Regions from separate parts of the Serratia sp. TSO36 genome, predicted to be linked through region 1. Evidence: riboswitches for the same ligand, from Rfam matches in the RefSeq annotation. Region 1 holds a riboswitch; each other region holds the start of a gene.

Region 1 (2,194 bases):
TGAAACCGGCAACAGCGAGCTGGAAAGCCGGCTGGAAGAGGGTTGCTATTTCCTGCTGTTCGATCAGCGTTCTCCGCTGGCCGCCGACCCCGCCATTCGCAGTTGGCTGTGCGAATTGATCAACCCCATTTCGCTGCTGAGCCACGCCGGGCCGCTCTACCAGCGCTATTGGTCGCCGGCGTACGGCCTGCTGCCGCGCTGGCACCACAACCGCACGCTGGCGCAGCAGCCCAAGCCCGCGGGCCTGACCGAACTGACGATGACCCACTTCAATGAACATTCGGAGTTTCACGCCATTCGCCAGGCGATCGAACCGCTGCTGGCGCAGCACGGCATCCGCCTGATCGTGCAAAGCGTGGATTACGCCACCTGGCACCAGGGCGACGCGCGCAGCGATCTGTGGCTCGGCAGCGCCAACTTCTATCTGCCGCTGGAGTTTTCGCTGTTCGCCACGCTGTACGAACTGCCGCTGATGCAGCATTGCATGAACGAAGATCTGGCGCAGGACGCGGCGCTGTGGCGCGCCAACCGCTTGCCGCTGGCCGAGTTTTGCCAGCGTCTGGTCAGCAACCACCAGCTGCATCCGCTGTTCCACCACTGGCTGCAGCTGCACGGCCAGCGCAGCATGCGCGGCGTGCGGATGAACACCCTCGGCTGGTTCGACTTCAAGTCCGCCTGGTTTGCCCCGCCGGAGGCATAAGCGCCTTTCGCCCGGGTCGGTTAATCTTTACAATAGCGCCGTCTCAACGGGGTGCGGTAAGTCGGGCCGCATGATAAGCCCGATTTTCCGCTGAGAGCACACCCGTCGAACCTGATCCGGTCAATACCGGCGGAGGGATTTGAGCCCAGCGAACCGGCGACGCCGCCTCGCCCCCTCAGATGCCCTTGCCCCCTTATTTTTCAGGAGTGCAACGTGGTCAAAACATATCTGCCCTGCTTATTGCTGCTGTGTGCCGCGCCGGTGTTCGCCAAGCCGACGCTGACGGTTTACACCTACGATTCCTTCGCCGCCGACTGGGGCCCCGGCCCGGCGGTGAAAAAAGCCTTCGAAGCCGAGTGCGACTGTGAATTGAAGTTCGTCGCGCTGGAAGACGGCGTCTCGCTGCTGAACCGCCTGCGCATGGAAGGTAAGAACAGCGCCGCCGACGTGGTGCTGGGGCTGGACAACAACCTGTTGCAGGCGGCGCAGCAAACCGGCCTGTTCGCGCCGAGCGGCGTCGACACCGCCAAACTGACGGTGCCGGGCGGCTGGCAGGACGCGACCTTCGTGCCTTACGACTACGGTTACTTCGCGTTCGTCTACAACAAAGAAAAACTAAAGAACCCGCCGAAAAGCCTGCAGGAGCTGGTCAGCAGCGATCGCAACTGGAAAGTGATCTACGAAGATCCGCGCACCAGCACGCCGGGCCTCGGCCTGCTGCTGTGGATGCAAAAAGTGTATGGCGACAAGGCGCCGGCCGCCTGGCAGCAGTTGGCGAAGAAGACCGTCACCGTCACCAAAGGCTGGAGCGAAGCCTACGGCCTGTTCCTGAAAGGCGAAGGCGATCTGGTGCTCAGCTACACCACCTCTCCCGCCTATCACCTGATCGAAGAGAAAAAAGATCTCTACGCCGCCGCCACGTTCAGCGAAGGCCACTACCTGCAGGTGGAAGTGGCGGGCAAGCTGAAGGCCGCCAAACAGCCGGAGCTGGCGGAGCGCTTCATGCAGTTCATGGTGACGCCGGCGTTCCAGAACACCATCCCGACCGGCAACTGGATGTACCCGGTGATCAACACCCCACTGCCCGTCGGCTTTGAGCAGATGAACGTGCCGCAGACCGCGCTGCAATACAGCGCCGAAGAGGTGGCCAAACAACGTGGCGGCTGGATCCGGGCATGGCAAACCGCCGTCAGCCGCTGATCCCCCGCTGGCTCTGGCCGGGGCTGCTGGCCGCCGGCGTGATCCTGCTGGTCGCCGCGCTGGCAATGGGCTCGCTGTGGCGTCACGCGCCGGACAGCGACTGGCACGGCCTGTGGCAGGACAGCTACCTGTGGCACGTGGTGCGCTTCACCTTTTGGCAGGCGCTACTGTCGGCGCTGATTTCGGTGCTGCCCGCCGTTCTGCTGGCACGCGCGCTCTATCGCCGCCGTTTCCCCGGCCGTCAGCTGCTGCTGCGGCTGTGCGCCATGACGCTGGTGCTGCCGGTGCTGGTGG
Region 2 (2,194 bases), on a different contig from region 1:
CAGGCCCACGCGCTCCAGCAGGTGCGCCGCCCACGCCCGATCCGGCGTTTCGCCGCGCAGCCGCGCGCCGAGGGCGACGTTTTCTTCGACGTTCAGCCACGGGTAGAGCAGGTCTTTTTGCCCCATGTAGGCGATGCGCCCGGCGATCGGCAGGCCGTCGCTGCCGGTCACCGTGCCTGAGGTGGCCTGCGCCAGGCCGGCGATGATCTTCAGCAGGCTGGTTTTGCCGGCGCCGCTGGCGCCGAGCAGGGCGACGAAGCTGCCGCCGGCGATGTCGAAGCTCAGCCGGTCGAAGACGATTTGCTGACCGAAACGCAGGCTGAGATCCCGCACCTGGATGCCGGGCGGGAGACGCGGGGTGGTCATGAGGCGTTCAGCCCCATTTGCCAAAATGCCGATTCCAGCTGGGTGGCGGTGGTGAAAATCTGCGCCAGCTCGGTGAAGCGGCCTGGTGCGCCGCGCTGGTGGCCGACGGTTTCCAGCAGCTCGATGGCGGCGCGCACGCCGGCCAGATAGCCCTCGTCGCCGTAGTTGCGGATCCAGGAGGCGTAAGGATTGCCCTCTATTTGGGTGGCGGGATCGTGCAGCAGCCGCAGGCCGATTTCAGCATAGCCGGCCACGCAGGGCAGCAGGCCGGCCAGCAGATCGAGGGCGTCGCCGGCATGGCCGATATCCAGCACGTAGCGGGTATAGTTCATGGTTTCCGCCGCTTCCGGCTGGGAGGCGATCTGCGCTTCGCTTAGCCCCCATTCGGCGCAGTAGGCCACGTGCAGCGGCAGTTCGGCGACGATACCGTTGAGCGAGGCGGTGGCGGCGCGCATCTCCGGCAGGGTGCGCAGCTTGCTGACCAGCAGCGCGTAGGCGCGGGCGAAGTGCAGCAGGAACAGATAGTCCTGGGTCAGGTAGCGGCGAAACGCGCGTTCGGGCAAGGTGCCGGCGGCCAGCTGCTGCAGAAACGGGTGATCGACGTAGTCCTGCCAGTGGCTGCCGGCTTGTTGGCGCAGCCGGCCGTAAAGACCGCTTTCGAACAGGGTGGTGATGGACATGGGACCTCCTTGAGTCAGTGGAGATCCGGGCACGCTGGGGTATGAACAGGCAACGGGTGAGAGCGTTGTTGCCTAACCGTCCCTTCGCTGGCATGACCCAGATCAGGTTCAAAGGGTTCGGCTTGCGCCATCTCAGCCCGTAACAGGACACCCCTCGGAGCTGCTTGTTATACGACATTTGTTTTTTGATTACAATCGCCGGGCGGCGCGGCGGCAATCGGTTCGTTTAGTGCGATCGGGGGCGATTTTGCTGGCGCAGGGCGCGCGGTTTTTGTCACTGTAGGCCGATGATTTTGCCTCTGAGGATGATGCCCGATGAAAAAGATTGGTTTTCTCTCGTTTGGCCACTGGTCGCCTTCCGCCCAGTCCGGCACCCGTTCCGCGGCGGATGCGCTGCTGCAGTCCATCGATCTGGCGGTCGCCGCCGAAGATCTGGGGGCGGACGGCGCCTATTTTCGCGTACACCACTTCGCACGCCAGCTGGGGTCGCCGTTCCCGCTGCTGGCCGCCATCGGCGCCAAAACCCAACGCATCGAGATCGGCACCGGCGTGATCGACATGCGTTATGAAAATCCGCTGTACATGGTGGAAGACGCCGGCGCGGCGGATCTGATCGCCGGCGGGCGGCTGCAGCTTGGCATCAGCCGCGGCTCGCCGGAGCAGGTGATCGACGGCTGGCGCTATTTCGGCTATGCCCCGGCCGACGGCGAGAGCGACGCGGACATGGCTCGCCGCCACACCGAAGTGTTCCTGGAAGCGCTGCGCGGTGAAGGGTTCGCCGAGCCCAATCCTCAGCCGATGTTCCCGAATCCGCCCGGGCTGCTGCGGCCGGAGCCGTTTTCCGCCGGGCTGCGCGACCGCATCTGGTGGGGCGCCGGTTCGAACGCCACCGCCGTCTGGGCGGCGAAGCTGGGCATGAACCTGCAAAGCTCGACGCTCAAGAACGACGAAACCGGTGAACCCTTCCATATCCAGCAGGCCAAGCAGATCCGCGCCTACCGCGCCGCCTGGCAAGAGGCGGGCCATGCGCGCGAGCCGCGGGTTTCCGTCAGCCGCAGCATCTTCGCGCTGGTGGATCAGCGGGATCGCAACTACTTCGGCGGCGGCGGCAAGGAGGGCGATCAACTGGGGTATATCGACGCGCAGAC
Region 3 (2,194 bases), on a different contig from region 1:
GGTCGCCAGCATGCCGGCGGAGGGTTCCACGGCGCTGAAACGCCAGCTGGCGTTGGCGGCGGCCAGCGCCGACAGTTCGCTGCCGGTGCCGCAGCCGGCCAGCAACAGCGTGGCGTCATTCGGCAGCGTTTGCGCGAGCGTCGCCGTCAGCAGCGCCTGGGCAAAGTGATAGCCGGGCACCAGGGTCAGAATACGGCGATCGTAGTCCGCCGCCGCGGCATCGGGGAAGCGAGTATCCGTTTGGTGTTGCATAACCTTCCTTGCCAAGTTCATTGAGAGAGACAAGGAAGGGTATGCTTAAGTGATAATGAAATCCATTATCATTAATGGGTTCTGTGACGGGAAAGGCGGCGTTAGCGGGCCGGCGAATGCAGCAGGTAATAATCTTCTTCGCCGTCGTTGCCGGTAGAGATGATGCGCCAGCCGTGTTTGCGGTAGAACGCCAGCGCCTTTTCATTCTTCACCAGGCATTTCAGCGAGCCGGTGGCGGTGAAGGTAGCTTCCGCCGCCTGCAGCAGCGCACTGCCGACGCCGCGCGGCGGCTGATGGGGATCGACATACAGGTTATGAATGAAGTTGTCTTCGCGGTAGACGGAGACGAATCCCAGCAGCACGCCGCCGTCTTCCGCCACCCAAATCGCTTCGCCCAGCGTCGCGCCGTCGAAATCTTCCAACTGATAGTTTGAGGTATCGCGCCAGCCGAACGCCGCTTTGCGCGACGCCAGGTACAGCGTGCGCAGGAAGGGGCGATCGGTCTCTTGGTAGGGTCTTATCTGCATGGCATCTCCCGGTGGTTTGTGCTCACTATAGCGCATTGCGCGGCGTATGCCCGCCGGGCAATTTATTCGCTTGTTTGTCCGCGCCGCCGCTGGCATGATCCCCTGCAGGGATTAACGCAACGTTGATCACAACCTATTGATTTTCATGACTCGGGGTGCCCTTCTGCGTGAAGGCTGAGAAATACCCGTATTACCTGATCTGGATAATGCCAGCGTAGGGAAGTCACGGCCGCCCAGCCGGCGCCGCCTTCTTGAACGCCGGTTGGGAGGAATATGATCGCTCGACCTGATGCACTACCCGGCGCGCGCGCCGCGGCTTGTCTGACCCAATTCCAACAGCGGCCTCCGCTGATCCACTGCCTGACCAACGAAGTGGTGCAATCGCTGACTGCCAACGTGCTATTGGCGCTCGGCGCCTCCCCGGCGATGGTGGTGGAGCCGCAAGAGGCGGCGCAGTTCAGCGCGCTGGCCGACGGCCTGCTGATCAACGTCGGTACCCTCAATGCGCTGCGCGCCGAATCGATGCGGGCGGCGGTGGCCGCCGCCAATCGGGCCGGCAAGCCCTGGACGCTGGATCCGGTGGCGGTCGGCGCGCTCTCCTACCGCACCGCCTTCGCCAAACAGCTGCTGGACGAGAAACCGGCGGCGATACGCGGCAACGCCTCGGAAATCATGGCGCTCAGCGGGTTGCTGGCCAGCGGCCGCGGCGTGGACAGCGGCGACGATTCGCTGGCGGCCTTGCCCGCCGCGCGTGAGCTGGCGCAGCGCAGCGGCGCGGTGGTAGCGGTCACCGGCGCGGTGGATTACGTCACCGACGGCCAACGCGATTGGGCGATCGAAGGCGGTTCCCCGCTGATGACGCGGGTGGTGGGCACCGGCTGCGCGCTGTCGGCGGTGGTGGCGGCGTTTTGCGCCCTGCCGGGCGATCGCCTGGACAACGTGGCGACCGCCTGCCGGGTGATGTCCCACTGTGGCGGCCTCGCGGCCAGGCAGGCCGGCGGGCCGGGCAGCTTTACGCCGGCGTTCCTCGATGCCCTGTATCAGCTGCGCGGGGAGGATCTGTGATGAAACGCATTAACGCCCTGACCATCGCCGGCACCGATCCCAGCGGCGGCGCCGGCATTCAGGCCGATTTGAAGGCTTTCTCGGCGCTCGGCGCCTACGGCACCTCGGTGATCACCGCGCTGGTGGCGCAGAATACCCGCGGCGTGCAGTCGGTGTATTACATCGATCCGGCGTTCGTCGCCGCGCAGCTGGACTCGGTGTTCAGCGACGTGCGCATCGACAGCGTCAAGATTGGCATGCTGGCCAACGCCGACATCGTGCAGGCGGTGGCCGAACGGCTGCGCCATTACCGGCCGGAATTCGTGGTGCTGGACACCGTGATGCTGGCGAAAAGCGGCGATCCGTTGCTG
Region 4 (2,194 bases), on a different contig from region 1:
CGCCATACGGCCCTGCAGCCCGAGGGTGGCGGCCGTCCCCGACGGCAATTCACCGTTCGGTAACCAAAGTTTGCTTTCATGGCTGACGATCCACCAGCCGTTTTCATTGCCCGTTAATGCAAGTTCCATATCGTTGTTGCACAACCTCAGCTTCACTGGCACTCTACGAATCGGCTTTGTTACATTTTAATAACTTACCGGTTACTTTTATTACTTACACGGAGTCAAACATGCTCAACCGTTTGGAAAGGCTGACTCAGCGCGTTGGCGGTAGTAATGAATTAGTTGATCAATGGCTTCAGGCCCGCAAGCAGTTGCTGGTCGCCTACTGCACGCTGGTAGGCCTCAAACCGAATAAAGAAAAGCATACGCCGCTGAATGAAAAAGCGCTGGAGAACTTTTGCCACAACCTGGTGGATTACCTCTCCGCAGGGCATTTTCATATCTATGACAGAATTATCAAACAAGTGGAAGGCGCAGCCAGTCCGAAAATGTCGCTGGCGGTGAACATCTACCCCAAGCTGTGGGCCAATACCGAACAGATCATGGCGTTCCACGATCGCTATACCGAAGTGGATATCGATCAGGAGGTTTGTCTGGAATTCCACCAGGCCTTGTCGGATATCGGCGAAACGCTGGCGGCGCGCTTTGCTCTGGAAGATAAGCTGATCCTGCTGGAGGCGGAAGCCGCGCAGCAACCGCAGCCGGACCAGGCGCTGGATCCGGCGCGTTAAAATTTTATAGTTTTTTTTCTTATCCCTCCTATACTGGGGGGCATCTTGTCGGAGTGCCTAGCGCCTGATTTGTTCATCGAATCAGCCAGGCTGAGACCGTTAATTCGGGATCCGCGGAACCTGATCGGGTTAATACCCGCGAAGGGAACAAGAGTAATCTATCGCCACAGGCACGGCCTTCCCCTTGCGGGCGCCCTGCCTTATCGGCCACCATCATTACTCCCTCCGAGCTCCAGACAAGCAACTTTCCCAACCCAACACACTGGTAGGAACTTGCTATGTCTAACGTTAATCCACCGCGCGCCCGTAAAGCGCAACGCGAAGCCGCCCAGCAGTTTATCGACACCCTGCAAGGCATGGCTTTCCCGAACTCACGCCGTATCTATCTGCAAGGCTCGCGCAGCGATATCCAGGTGCCGATGCGCGAAATTCAGCTCAGCCCGACCCTGCTCGGCGGCAGCAAAGACAACCCGCAGTATGAACCCAACGAGGCGATCCCGGTGTATGATACCGCCGGCCCCTACGGCGATCCGCAGGCCAAGCTCGACGTGCACGCCGGCCTGGCCAAACTGCGCGCCGGCTGGATCGACGCGCGCGGCGATAGCGCCACCCTCAGCGGCGCCAGTTCCGGCTTCACCCAACAGCGGCTGGCGGACGAGGGGCTTGATCACCTGCGCTTCGAACATCTGCCGCTGCCGCGCAAGGCGCTGCCGGGCAAGTGCGTGACCCAGCTGCACTATGCCCGCGCCGGTATCGTCACCCCGGAGATGGAGTTCATCGCCATCCGTGAAAACATGGGGCGCGAGCGCATTCGCGGCGAGGTGCTGCGCCACCAGCACCCGGGTCAAAGCTGGGGCGCCAATCTGCCGGACAACATCACGCCGGAGTTCGTGCGCCAGGAAGTGGCCGCCGGCCGCGCCATCATTCCCGCCAACATCAATCACCCGGAGGCGGAGCCGATGATCATCGGCCGCAATTTCCTGGTGAAGGTGAACGCCAATATCGGCAACTCGGCGGTCACGTCGTCGATCGAAGAAGAGGTGGAGAAGCTGGTGTGGTCCACCCGCTGGGGCGCGGACACCGTGATGGATCTCTCTACCGGCCGCTATATTCACGAAACCCGCGAGTGGATCCTGCGCAACAGCCCGGTGCCCATCGGCACCGTGCCGATCTACCAGGCGCTGGAGAAGGTCAACGGCGTGGCGGAAAACCTCACCTGGGAGATGTTCCGCGATACGCTGCTGGAACAGGCGGAGCAAGGGGTCGACTACTTCACCATCCACGCCGGCGTGCTGCTGCGCTACGTGCCAATGACCGCCAAACGCCTGACCGGCATCGTGTCGCGCGGCGGCTCGATCATGGCCAAATGGTGTCTGTCGCACCATCAGGAAAACTTCCTCTATCAGCATTTCCGTGAAATCTGTGAGATCTGCGCCGCCTACGACGTTTCGCTGTCGCTC

The links. Region 1 has a riboswitch for thiamine pyrophosphate ahead of thiB (thiamine ABC transporter substrate binding subunit). Riboswitches for the same ligand answer to the same signal wherever they lie in the genome.
Region 2: another riboswitch for thiamine pyrophosphate. It lies ahead of ACK3CV_RS16350 (TenA family protein); the one in region 1 lies ahead of thiB (thiamine ABC transporter substrate binding subunit).
Region 3: another riboswitch for thiamine pyrophosphate. It lies ahead of thiM (hydroxyethylthiazole kinase); the one in region 1 lies ahead of thiB (thiamine ABC transporter substrate binding subunit).
Region 4: another riboswitch for thiamine pyrophosphate. It lies ahead of thiC (phosphomethylpyrimidine synthase ThiC); the one in region 1 lies ahead of thiB (thiamine ABC transporter substrate binding subunit).

The regions. Positions count from the first base shown of each region.
Region 1 is NZ_JBJZOU010000006.1:207,017-209,210, reverse strand. It holds gene sgrR (HTH-type transcriptional regulator SgrR) at 1-700, shown strand, start outside; TPP riboswitch at 738-856, shown strand; gene thiB (thiamine ABC transporter substrate binding subunit) at 914-1,900, shown strand; gene thiP (thiamine/thiamine pyrophosphate ABC transporter permease ThiP) at 1,876-2,194, shown strand, end outside.
Region 2 is NZ_JBJZOU010000016.1:106,035-108,228, reverse strand. It holds gene ACK3CV_RS16355 (ABC transporter ATP-binding protein) at 1-366, opposite strand, end outside; gene ACK3CV_RS16350 (TenA family protein) at 363-1,046, opposite strand; TPP riboswitch at 1,109-1,211, opposite strand; gene ACK3CV_RS16345 (LLM class flavin-dependent oxidoreductase) at 1,362-2,194, shown strand, end outside.
Region 3 is NZ_JBJZOU010000021.1:287,150-289,343, reverse strand. It holds gene ACK3CV_RS18880 (methyltransferase) at 1-252, opposite strand, end outside; gene ACK3CV_RS18875 (GNAT family N-acetyltransferase) at 354-779, opposite strand; TPP riboswitch at 921-1,017, shown strand; gene thiM (hydroxyethylthiazole kinase) at 1,053-1,844, shown strand; gene thiD (bifunctional hydroxymethylpyrimidine kinase/phosphomethylpyrimidine kinase) at 1,844-2,194, shown strand, end outside.
Region 4 is NZ_JBJZOU010000003.1:27,064-29,257, reverse strand. It holds gene nudC (NAD(+) diphosphatase) at 1-129, opposite strand, end outside; gene ACK3CV_RS01770 (Rsd/AlgQ family anti-sigma factor) at 231-734, shown strand; TPP riboswitch at 774-898, shown strand; gene thiC (phosphomethylpyrimidine synthase ThiC) at 1,013-2,194, shown strand, end outside.